DNA from 2 places in the Mycolicibacterium thermoresistibile genome. Region 2 is predicted to be linked to the other one. Evidence: riboswitches for the same ligand, from Rfam matches in the RefSeq annotation. Region 2 holds a riboswitch; the other holds the start of a gene.

Region 1 (5,738 bases), 2.2 Mb from region 2:
TCATCGACCTGCTGGGCGTCCCCGAGGAGGACCGGGCGGAGTTCCGTCAGGCACTCGGCGCGGATGCGCGGCCGGGTTCGCGGGTGGGAGCGCTCGACGGCGAACCGGTGGGGCTCAACCCGCTGGAGTACCTCGACGACAAGTTCAGCGAGTACATCGCCGAGCGCCGCCGCGAACCCCGCGGCGATGTGCTCAGCGGGATGGCCGCGGCGACCTATCCCGACGGGTCCACACCGGAACTGCTCGAGGTGGTCCGGCCCGCCACGTTCCTGTTCGCGGCCGGGCAGGAAACCGTCACCAAACTGCTCAGCTCGGCGATCAAGACGCTGGGCGAACGCCCCGAGTATCAACAGATGTTGCGCGAGAACCGGTCATTGATCCCGACTTTCATCGAAGAGTCGCTGCGGATGGAGAGCCCGACCAAGGTGGACTTCCGGTTGGCCCGCAAGACCACCGAACTGGGTGGGGTGCGGATCGCGGCCGGGACCGTGCTGATGCTGTGCCTGGGCGCGGCGAACCGGGATCCGCGAAAGTTCGAGCAGCCGCACGAGTTCCGGCCCGACCGCAGGAATGTGCGGGAACACATCGCGTTCGGGCGGGGGATCCACAGCTGCGCCGGCGCCCCGTTGGCCCGGGTGGAGGGGCGGATCACCGTGGAACGGGTGCTGGACCGGATGCGCGATCTGGCGATCGACGACACCGTGCACGGACCCGCCGGTGACCGCACGTACCGGTACGAGCCGACGTTTCTGCTGCGGGGCCTGACCGAGCTGCACATCACCTTCACGGCGTGACCACCCCCGGGCGTGACGTGTCACACCGGTGATTCGGTGCCGGTCTCCCGTTCGGCGAAGGCCACCAGATCGGCTGCGGCCGTGTAGTCGCAGGCGGCGGGAGAACGGCCGATCAGCACCGGCCCGCCCCGTAGACCGAACCGGCCCGCGACACCGACATAGCTGCCGGGAGGGATCGGTTCGGTGAGGCAGTACAGCGTCGGCGCCGCCCCGGCCTCGATGTCGTTGCCCAGAACTCCGGCGGCCGAGGTGACGATCCGGTGCGCGGCCGCCAGCACCGGTGACCGGGACACGTTGGACAGATTCGACGACACCCAGCCCGGATGGGTCAGATAGCTCGTCACCGGTGAGCCGGCCGCCCGAAGTCGACGGTCCAATTCCAGCCCCCACAACATGACCGCGAGTTTGGAATGGGTGTACGCGCCCATCGGCGACCACCGGGTGCTGCGGAAGTGCATGTCGTGCAGATGAAGCCGGGCCGCGCGGTGCGCATCGGAGGCGACCGTGATGATCTTCGATCCGATCCGGTCGAACAGCAGATTGGTGAGGGCGAACGGCCCCAGCAGATTGGTCGCCAACGTGATCTCGAAACCGTCGACGCTGTCGCGGCGTCGCTGGGCGATCATGCCCGCGTTGTTGATCAACACGTCGACCGGTCCGGCGAGCCGGTCCGGGAACGAGCGCACCGAGGACAGATCGGCCAGATCCAGTTCGATCACCTCGGTGGAGCCGCCGATCTCGGCGCACCGTCGCGCTCCGAGGTCGGTGTTGCGCACCGCCATGATCACGTGTGCGCCGGCGCGGGCCAGCAGCCGAGCGGTGCCCAGGCCCACACCGTTGGTGGCGCCGGTGACGATGATGCGCCGGCCGGTCAGATCGCCGAGCCGGTCGGCGGTCCAGGTCGATGCCATGTGCGGATCTCTTTCTCGGTCGGTCACGTACGGCGCAGCGTCTGCACCGCGGCGGGGGTGTCTAGATCGGTGAACGCCGCGGCGAAACGCTGCACCAGGGCGCGGCTGCGTTCGGTCGGGTGTGCATCGCTGAGCAGCGTGATCAGCCACACCGGCAGCCCGTGGGCGGCCGAGGCGCGGTATCGCAGCCACGCTTCCTCCGCGGTGGGCCGTCGGATCTCGGGGAGCTGCAACGCATTCCGGTAGTGGGCGAGGAGGGCGGCCTCGTGAGCGCGCCGGTCGGCCTCGGTCAACGCGCTCTGCAGGAAATAGCCCACGTCGTGGGACCAGTGCCCGCTGCGGACCACCTGCCAGTCCAGGAACCCGACCGTGTCGTCGGGCAGCAGGTAGGTGTTGCCGATGTGCGGGTCACCGTGCAGGAAGGTCTGCGGACCGGTGCCCAGGCCGCCGATGTAGGCGGTCCACACGTCGACCAGACCGTCGGCGTCGAGGTGAGTCACCGCGTCGGACAGCACGTCACGGGCGGCGGTGATGCCGTGCGGCAGCGCCGCGGTCATCGGCGCGGTCCAGCCGCGGGTCGGCCTGAAGGGCTGCACCCAGGCGAGTTCGGGTTCGTCGCCGACCCGGTTCCAGTGCCGGCTGTGCAGCCGGGCCAGCCCCTGCAACCCGTCGGCCACCTGATCGGCCGTCAGGGGGCGGGTGGGGTCGCGCGGATCGGCGGAGCGCTCGAGCAGATCCTCGAAGACGATGACGTAGTCGAGCGCGGACTCATCGATCGCGACGGCGTAGGCGCGCGGATGTTCCAGCGGCAGTTCGGTGCGCCCGTCGAGCAGCGCTCGGTAGAGCCAGGATTCGTTGAACAGGTTGCCGTTCTCGTAGTGGATCTCGCGTCGTCCGGGCACGCCGGACTCGGCCTTGACGAACACCCGGCGGGGACCGGTGCCGGACGCATAAGCCAGTTCGAAGCGGGCCCGGCGATTGGTCCCGTCGTCACGCAGGAGGAGGGTGACCCGTTCGACGGTCGCCCCGGGGTGCCGGGTCGAGATCGCGGCCGTCATCCATTCGGGGGTGACGTCCTCCCACCGCGGGGGAATCGTCAATGCCGGGTGCACCATGCGGACACGTTAGCGAGCGACGCCCGCGGGGCGGCGATCCCCATGCAAACACGCCATGGAAGGCCGTGGAAGCGCGTCGACGATCTCGCCGCGTCGCGGAAGAGGATTTCGCCGCGTCGCGGGAGGGCCGGGCGTACGGTGTGCTCATCAACGTGGTGGCTTACCCAAACTGAATCCGCCTGTCCGTCACGTCCTGGGGAGCGCCTTGTCACCGTCGGCCCAGTCACCCTCAATCGAGTCACCCTCAATCAGCCACAGGCTCCTGCAGATCGCGCTCGTCGTGTTCGGGGCGGTGATGCTGCTGTATCCGTTGGCGGTGGTGTGGCCGTCGGGTTGGTCATGGCATTCCGGCGCTCCGTACCAGTCCGACTACTTCATGATGATCGTCGGCCTGTATGCGACGCTGGGCCTGTTCCTGTGGAACGCCGCCCGCCGGCCCGGGGCACACCTCAGCCTGATCTGGTTCACCGTCGTCTCCAGCGCCGTCCACGCCGCGATCATGGCGGTCCAGTCGCTCGGCGGCGGACACGACATCGGGCATCTGTGGGGCGACGTCGCGGCACTTCTCCTGGTCGCCGTCGTGTTGTCGGCCCTCGTCATCGCGGCCGGGATCAAGCAATCCGCGGACGAAGGCCACGTGGTGGCGGTGGTCGATTCGGGCCGGTGACGGCACGGGACCGGAGACGCTTGATAGTCTCGGCCCTCGAGGACGGTCGCATCCGTACAACGCGGATGCCAGGGAACCCGGTGCGAATCCGGGACTGGCGCGCAGCGGTATGGGGGACGGACCCGACATCGGCCACTGGAGCAATCCGGGAAGGCGTCGCGTCCGGGCGATCCCGAGTCCGAAGACCTGCCGTCCTCGCTGGTGTCCACCGGTATCTCGCGATCAGATACCCCGGCATACAGAGGCGATATCCGTGATGACGCTCGGCCCTCCGCACAGCGTGTCCGTGCCGTGTCCACGACGACCTGCCAGGCGGCACTCATCCAGGCGATCCGGCCGTTCGAAGCGCCGCCCGGAGCACCGGGTGCGGACACTGTGTCCCTGACCCTGCCCGAGCGAACGGGTGATCGAACCGGCGCAGCGTCGGTTCCCACTGCTCGGCGGATGTCGCCCGGAGTCCTGACCGGGGTGCTCGCGGTGCTCACCGTGGTGAGCATCATCGTGTCGATCGCTTTCGGGGCCGAGCACATTCCGCTGGGCGAGGTGTGGCGCACCGTGCTCGGACGGCTCACCGGCGCCGAGGTCGATGCGGGGTATGCCGTCATCATCTGGGAGTTGCGGTTACCGCGTTCGATCCTGGCGGCCGTCGTGGGCGCCGGTCTGGCCCTGGCCGGCGCGCTGATGCAGGCCCTCGTCCGGAACCCGCTCGCCGAGCCGTACCTGCTCGGGGTGTCCGCCGGTGCGGCGGTGGGCGCCACGGCCGTCATGACGCTGGGCGTGCTGTCCGGGTTCGGCGTGTGGGCGCTGTCGGGTGGGGCGCTGTTCGGCGCGATGGCGGCGACCCTCACCGTCTACACGGTGGCCCGCGCCCAGGGCGGACTCACCGCGCTGCGGTTGATCCTGTCCGGTGTGGTGCTGTCCTCGGCCTACATGGCGGTGTCCTCGCTGCTGGTGTTCACCGCCGGGGATCCGCATGCGGCCGAGAGCGTGATGTTCTGGCTGCTCGGCAGCGTCGCCGGGGCGACCTGGGCCAAAGTTCCGCTCGCCGCGGCCGTGGTGGCGATCGGTCTGGTCGGGGCGTTGCTGATCCATTCGTGGCTGGACGCGTACGCGGCCGGGTCCGACACCGCGGCATCGCTCGGGGTCCCGGTGCGGGCCCTGCGCAACGGGCTGTTCGCGATGCAGGGCGTGCTCGTCGGTGTGTTGGTGGCCGTGGCCGGCGGCATCGGTTTCATCGGGCTGATCGTGCCGCACGCAGCCAGGCTGATCGTCGGCGCGACGCACCGCGCCATGCTTCCGGTGACGGTGTGCGCGGGAGCGCTGTTTCTGGTGTGGGTGGATGTGGTCTCCCGGGAACTGGCCGCACCGCGGGAGATGCCGCTGGGCATCGTCACCGGTCTCATCGGCGCTCCGGTGTTCCTGTTCCTCATGGGGCGGCGCCGCTACGAGTTCGGAGGCGCCACATGATCGCCACGCTGACCAGCGCACCGCTCAGCGCACACGGTGTGGATTGTCGCCGGGGCGCCAGAACCATTGTGTCCGAAGTCGATCTGATGGTTCCCGCCGGCACCCGACTGGCCGTTGTGGGTCCGAACGGGGCCGGGAAGTCCACGCTGTTGCGGGTGCTGTCGGGTCTGGACACACCGGCTTCGGGCACCGTCCGGGTCGGTGATGAGGATCTGCACCGGATGTCGGCGCGGCGGCGGGCCAGAACCATCGCGGTGGTGGGGCAGGAGGAACAGCCGTCCGGCGAGCTGACCGTCGGGGAGGCGGTCGGCCTGGGGCGCATTCCCTACCGCACGCCGTGGTCGGGATCCGATCTGGCCGAACGCACCGTCGTGCGGGCGGCCCTGACCGTCGTCGGTCTGGGCAGTTGGGCCGACCGGCCCTGTTCGCGGCTGTCCGGTGGGGAACGCCACCGGGTGGTGCTGGCCAGGGCGTTGGCGCAGCAGACGCCGGTGCTGGTGCTGGATGAACCCACCAACCATCTCGATGCCGCATGGCAGCTGCGGCTGTTGCAGATCCTTCACGAGCTCGGCTGCACCGTGGTCGCCGCGATGCACGACCTCGACCTGGTGCTGCGGTATTTCGATGCGGTCGCGGTCGTCGCCGACGGCCGGGTGCTCGCTCACGGACCGCCGGCCGAGGTGTTGGAGCCCGAGTTGCTCCGACAGGTGTTCGACGTCGTCGGCGACGTCGTCCGCCACCCCACGACGGGGCGTGCGCATCTGCTGTTCTCCCACGCCGATTC
Region 2 (5,738 bases):
GTGCCGCGCGGAGAACCCGGTGAAGGTCGGGAAGCACATCGACGCCAGGATCCCGTTGCGGTTCATGTCGCGGACCCGTTCGTGAACGTCGTAGACCCCGGGACGCATCTCGGCGAACCGGGCCGGGTTGCGGCCCCACTCCTCCGGTGGCCAGGACACCACCGCGTTGAGCCCGCTGACGCCCTGCGGCCGGCCCTGATACATCCACTGGTCGACACCGTTCTCGTCGGTGACGACGATCGGCGCCTCGTCTCGGTACTTGGCCGGGACGTGGCGCAGGAACATGTCGGGCGGTTCCACGACGTGGTCGTCGATGCTGACGAGAATCAGGTCCTCGGGGCGCAGATCGTGACTCATACCTCAGTAGTACCGTGAGAAACCGTGACCGTCTCTGCGCTATCGGCCAGGAACTTAGCTTCTTCGGCCAAGCCGCCGCAGATCGATCTGCGCCGCGGCGGCCGCGCCCTCGGCGGCAGTTATCTGTACGAGGGCGACAAACTGCAGACCGGCTGGCACTCCCACGACGTCCACCAGATCGAGTACGCCATCGGCGGGGTCGTCGAGGTCCAGACCCGGACCGGTCACTATCTGCTCCCACCCCAGCAGGCGGCGTGGCTGCCGGTCGGCCTGGAACATTCGGCGACGATGAACCCCGACGTCAAGACCGTGGCGGTGATGTTCGACCCGCAGCTGGTGCCCGACGCCGGCAACCGCGCCCGGATCCTGGCGGTGTCACCGCTGATCCGGGAGATGATGATCTACGCGCTGCGCTGGCCGATCGACCGGCCGCACGGCGACGAGATCTCCGACACCTTCTTCCGCACCCTGGCCCATCTGGTGTCGGAGGCCCTCGATCACGAGGCCCCGCTCAGCCTGCCCACCTCAGACCACCCGATCGTGGCCGCGGCGATGGCCTACACCAAGGAGCATCTGCAGTCGGTGACCGCAGAGGAGGTCAGCCGCGCGGTCGCGGTGTCCGAACGCACCCTGCGCCGACAGTTCCGGCAGGCCACCGGAATCTCCTGGCGCACTTATCTGCTGCACGCCCGCATGCTCAAGGCGATGGCGTTGCTGGCCGCACCGGACCAGTCGGTGCAGGAGACCGCCAGCGCGGTCGGTTTCGACAGTCTGAGCGCCTTCACCCGGGCGTTCACCCAGTTCTGCGGCGAGACCCCGTCGGCCTACCGGCACCGAATCAGCACCGATCCGCACAGCAGGCCCACCAGCGCCGATCCGATCGGGTAAGAACACCATATGGTTCTTCAGCACATCTCCGGCCTCCGCAAATCGGCGCAGAGCTCCGGACGGCCGGTCGACTTCAACGGCACGTGGCTCAACGAACTCGGCTCGGAACTGCATCTGGAGGTCGACGGACAGGGCAGGGTGACCGGAACCTTCCAGACCGCGGTCGGCGCCCCGCAACCGACGCAGAAGTTCGAGGTGACCGGGTTCGTGGCCGGTGATGTGCTCGCGTTCTGCGTCAACTTCGGCGCCTACGCCTCGCTGTCGAGCTGGGTCGGCCAGCACACGGTCGAGGACGGCAACGAAGTCATCAAGGCGATGTGGCTGCTGGGCCGCGACATCAAGGACGCCGACGAGCCCACCGATCTGTGGAGCGCTGTGCTCACCGGCGCCAGCAACTTCCGCCGTTGAACCCACGCTGAACCCACACCGCGGGTCGGTCCGACCGGCCTGCTAACTTTCTGGCTGCCAGTCGCACCCCGCACCCGGGGTCAGGGAATCCGGTGCGAATCCGGAGCTGACGCGCAGCGGTGACGGTGACGGGCCGAGCACGATGCCACTGGGCGACACCGCCTGGGAAGGCGCTCGGCCCGGTTTGAGCCGAAGCCCGAAGACCTGCTGGCCCTCCCGGCGTTGCGCCGCGAGGTCGTACCCCCGGCTCCGCGTCACGAGCCCCGGCCTCGAAAGGTCTGTGTATGCCTGCCCGTATCAGGAATGCCCGTGTCACGAAGCTGACCGCGACGTTCGCCGCGGTGCTCACCGTGACCGGTTGTGCCGGATCGGCCGCCACGTCCGCATCCCCCGACACCGCCGACGGCTATCCGGTCCAGCTGGAGAACTGCGGCCGGACCGTGTCGATCCCCGCCCCACCTCAGCGCGCGGTGTCGCTCAATCAGGGGTCGACGGAGATCCTGTTGTCGCTGGGACTGGCCGACCGGATGGTCGGCACCGCGACGTGGACCGACCCGGTCCGGGAGAACCTCGCCGCCGACAACGCCGGCGTCGAACGGCTGGCCGACAACCATCCCTCCCTGGAGCGGGTGCTGCAGACCGAACCGGATCTGGTCACCGCATCGTTCGCCTCCACGCTCGGCCCGGGCGGTGTGACCACCCCGGAGGCGCTGGAGCAGCTCGGCATCCCGTCCTATCTGTCGCCGGCGGACTGCATCAAGAACAACGACACCGACGGTGACGGGTCGCGTGATGCGGCGCTCGAGATGGACACGGTCTACCAGGAGATCACCGACCTGGCCGAGATCTTCGGGGTCCCGGACCGCGGGGCCGCGCTGGTCGAGGAATTGCAGACCCGGATGGCCGCGGCCGCCGACACCGCACCCGGCGCACCGGTGCGGGTGCTGTTCTGGTTCGCCAACTCCGAATCACCGTATCTGGCCGGATGCTGCGGCGCCCCGGGCATCATCGCCCGCACCCTCGGGTTGACCAACGTCTTCGATGACACCAACGCCGAATGGCCGCAGGTCAATTGGGAGACGGTGGCCGACCGCGACCCGGACGTGCTGATCATCGGCGACCTCACCCGCAAGAGTCAGACCGCTGAGAGCGCGGCCGCCAAGATCGAGTTCCTAAAATCCCATCCGGTCACCCGGGAGCTCACTGCCGTCCGGGAGCAGCGCTACATCCCGTTGTCCGGGGCCGCGATGAACCCGTCGATCCGCACCGTCGACGGTGTCGAACAGGTGGCGGCGGCGCTGCGCGAGTTCGGGTTCGGCGGGTGAGCCTTGCCCACCGCGCCTGGCTGCTGGGCGCGTTCGGGCTGGCGGCGCTGCTCGCGTCGATCGCGGTGGCGGTGACGATCGGCCCGTCCACGGTGGGGGCCGGCGAGGTGTGGGCCGTGGTGCGGGCCAGACTCGCCGGACCGCCGTCGGGTCTCACCCGCATCCAGGAAGGCATCGTCTGGGATCTGCGGCTGCCGCGCAGCCTGCTGGCCGCCGCGTGTGGAGCCGGTCTGGCGGTGTGCGGGGTGATCCTGCAGTCGATGCTGCGCAATCCGCTGGCCGATCCGTTCCTGCTCGGCGTCTCCTCGGGGGCGTCCACCGGTGCGGTGTCGATCGTGGTGCTCGGGGTCGGCGCCGGGTCGATCGGGCTGGCCGGCGGCGCGTTCATCGGCGCGGTCGGCGCGTTCGGGTTGGTGCTGCTGCTGACGGTGGCGGCCGGGGGCGGCACCGACCGGGTCATCCTGGCCGGGGTGGCCACCACCCAGCTGTTCTCGGCGCTGACGTCGTTCATCGTGTTCACCGCCGCCGACGCCGAACAGACCCGCGGGGTGCTGTTCTGGCTGCTCGGTTCGCTGGCCAGCGCGTCGTGGCGGGATGTCGCGGTGGTGACCGCGCTGGTCGCGGCGGGCCTGGTGGCCTGCCTGGTGTGGGCGTCGTCGCTGGATTCGTTCACCTTCGGTGAGGACGCCGCCGCCGGCCTCGGGGTGCGGGTCGGCCCGACCCGGCTCGGTCTGCTGCTGGTGACCGCGTCGATGACCGCGGTGATCGTCAGCACCTCCGGGGCGATCGGGTTCGTCGGGCTGGTGTTGCCGCATGTGGCGCGGGCGCTGGTCGGGGTCGCCCACCGTCGGCTGTTGCCGCTCAGCGCGGTCATCGGCGCGGTGTTTCTGGTGTGGGTCGACACCGTGGCGCGGGTGATCATCGACCCGCAGGAACTGCCGGTCGGGGTGGCCACCGCGCTGATCGGGGTGCCGGTGTTCGCGTTGATCCTGCTGCGCCGGAGGCGTGCGGTATGACCGACGTCCGAGACGCGACCGCAACCGCTCAGACGGCGGTGTGCGCCGATCGGGTGTGCTGGACGGTGCGCGGCACGCTCATCGTCGACGGGGTGTCGCTCGACGTCACACCCGGGTCGACGGTCGGCCTGCTGGGCCCCAACGGATCCGGGAAATCCACCCTGCTGCGGATGCTGGCCGGGATCCGCCGGCCCAGCTCCGGGGTGATCCGGCTGCACGATCAGGACGTCACCACCCTGGCCCGCCGGCAGGTGGCCCGCCGGGTGGCCGTCGTGGAACAGGAGTCCGGCACCGACAGCGACCCACGGGTGCGCGACGTTATCGCGCTCGGCCGCATCCCGCACCGCCGGCCGTGGGCCGCGCTGTCCGACCGCGACCTCCGGATCATCGAGCGGGCCGCGGCCGCCACCGACGTGGCGGACCGGCTCGACCAGCACTACGCGACGCTGTCCGGCGGGGAACGCCAGCGGGTGCAACTGTCCCGGGCGTTCGCCCAGGAGCCGGAGGTGCTGCTGCTCGACGAGCCGACCAACCACCTCGATGTCCGCCATCAGCTCGACCTGATGCGGATGGTCCGGGACGCGGAGCTCACCTCGGTCATCGCGATGCACGACCTGAACCTGGCGGCGGCGTTCTGCGATGCGCTGCTGGTGTTGGCCCACGGGAGGGTGGTGGCCGCCGGCCCACCGGCCGGGGTGCTGACCGCCGAGTTGGTCGAACGGGTGTACGGGGTCCGCGCCCGCATCGGGCACGACGACACCGGCCTGTACGTACGGTTCCTGGGCTGACGTTCCCGGTCCGGGCCGGGCACTGGGCCGGCGCCCCGGGCGAGCCGTAGGCTGGCACACGTGCCAGATCTGCATCCGGACGTCGCGCGGCTCGCACCGCTGCTCGGCACCTGGGCAGGTGCCGGCACCGGCGAATATCCCACCATCGAGCCGTTCGGCTACTACGAGGAAGTGACCTTCGACCACGCCGGTAAGCCGTTTCTCACCTACACCCAGCGCACCCGCGCCGCCGACGACGGGCGGCCCCTGCACACCGAGACCGGCTACCTGCGGGTTCCGGCGCCGCACCGCGTCGAGTGGGTGCTGGCCCAGCCGACCGGCGTCACCGAGATCCTGGAGGGCCCGTTGACCGTGACCGACGGGGTCATCGAGATGGAGTTGACGTCCACCACGGTCGGGGTCACCTCGTCGGCCAAATCGGTCACCTCGGTGCGCCGGTCGATCCGCGTCGACGGCGATGAGCTGACCTATTCACTGGACATGGCCGCGGTGGGACATCCGCTGCAGCACCATCTGGCCGCGACGTTGCACCGGAAGACCGCATGACGCGAGACAACACGACCGGCGCCGGCGCCACCCCGGATGGCCGGATCAGGGTCCCGGCCGATCTGGACGCGGTGACCGCGGTCGGCGACGAGGACCACACCGGCATCGATCCCAGTGCGGTGGAACGGATCTGGCAGGCGGTACGGCACTGGTACCGGGCCGGTATGCACCCGGCGATCCAGGTGTGTGTGCGCCACGACGGCCGGGTCGTGCTCAACCGGGCCATCGGGCACGGCTGGGGCAACGCCCCCACCGATCCGCCCGACGCGGAGAAGGTGCCGGTGCGCGTCGACACCCCGTTCTGCGTGTACTCGGCGGCCAAGGCGATCGCCACCACCGTGGTGCACATGCTGGTCGAACGCGGCCACCTCAGCCTCGACGACCGGGTGTGCGACCACCTGCCCGGCTAC

What was found. Region 2 has a riboswitch for cobalamin ahead of CKW28_RS22555 (ABC transporter substrate-binding protein). Riboswitches for the same ligand answer to the same signal wherever they lie in the genome.
Region 1: linked by a shared signal. The riboswitch ahead of CKW28_RS11980 (FecCD family ABC transporter permease) and the one ahead of CKW28_RS22555 (ABC transporter substrate-binding protein) in region 2 are both predicted to bind cobalamin.

Annotation. Positions count from the first base shown of each region.
Region 1 covers NZ_LT906483.1:2,563,051-2,568,788, reverse strand. The annotation lists gene CKW28_RS12000 (cytochrome P450) at 1-794, shown strand, start outside; gene CKW28_RS11995 (SDR family NAD(P)-dependent oxidoreductase) at 815-1,705, opposite strand; gene CKW28_RS11990 (phosphotransferase family protein) at 1,729-2,820, opposite strand; gene CKW28_RS11985 (DUF6632 domain-containing protein) at 3,053-3,487, shown strand; cobalamin riboswitch at 3,514-3,695, shown strand; gene CKW28_RS11980 (FecCD family ABC transporter permease) at 3,932-4,954, shown strand; gene CKW28_RS11975 (ABC transporter ATP-binding protein) at 4,951-5,738, shown strand, end outside.
Region 2 covers NZ_LT906483.1:4,735,901-4,741,638, forward strand. The annotation lists gene CKW28_RS22540 (amidohydrolase family protein) at 1-345, opposite strand, end outside; gene CKW28_RS22545 (AraC family transcriptional regulator) at 382-1,245, shown strand; gene CKW28_RS22550 (avidin/streptavidin family protein) at 1,255-1,653, shown strand; cobalamin riboswitch at 1,697-1,879, shown strand; gene CKW28_RS22555 (ABC transporter substrate-binding protein) at 1,938-2,978, shown strand; gene CKW28_RS22560 (FecCD family ABC transporter permease) at 2,975-3,994, shown strand; gene CKW28_RS22565 (ABC transporter ATP-binding protein) at 3,991-4,782, shown strand; gene CKW28_RS22570 (peroxynitrite isomerase) at 4,843-5,328, shown strand; gene lipE (lipase LipE) at 5,325-5,738, shown strand, end outside.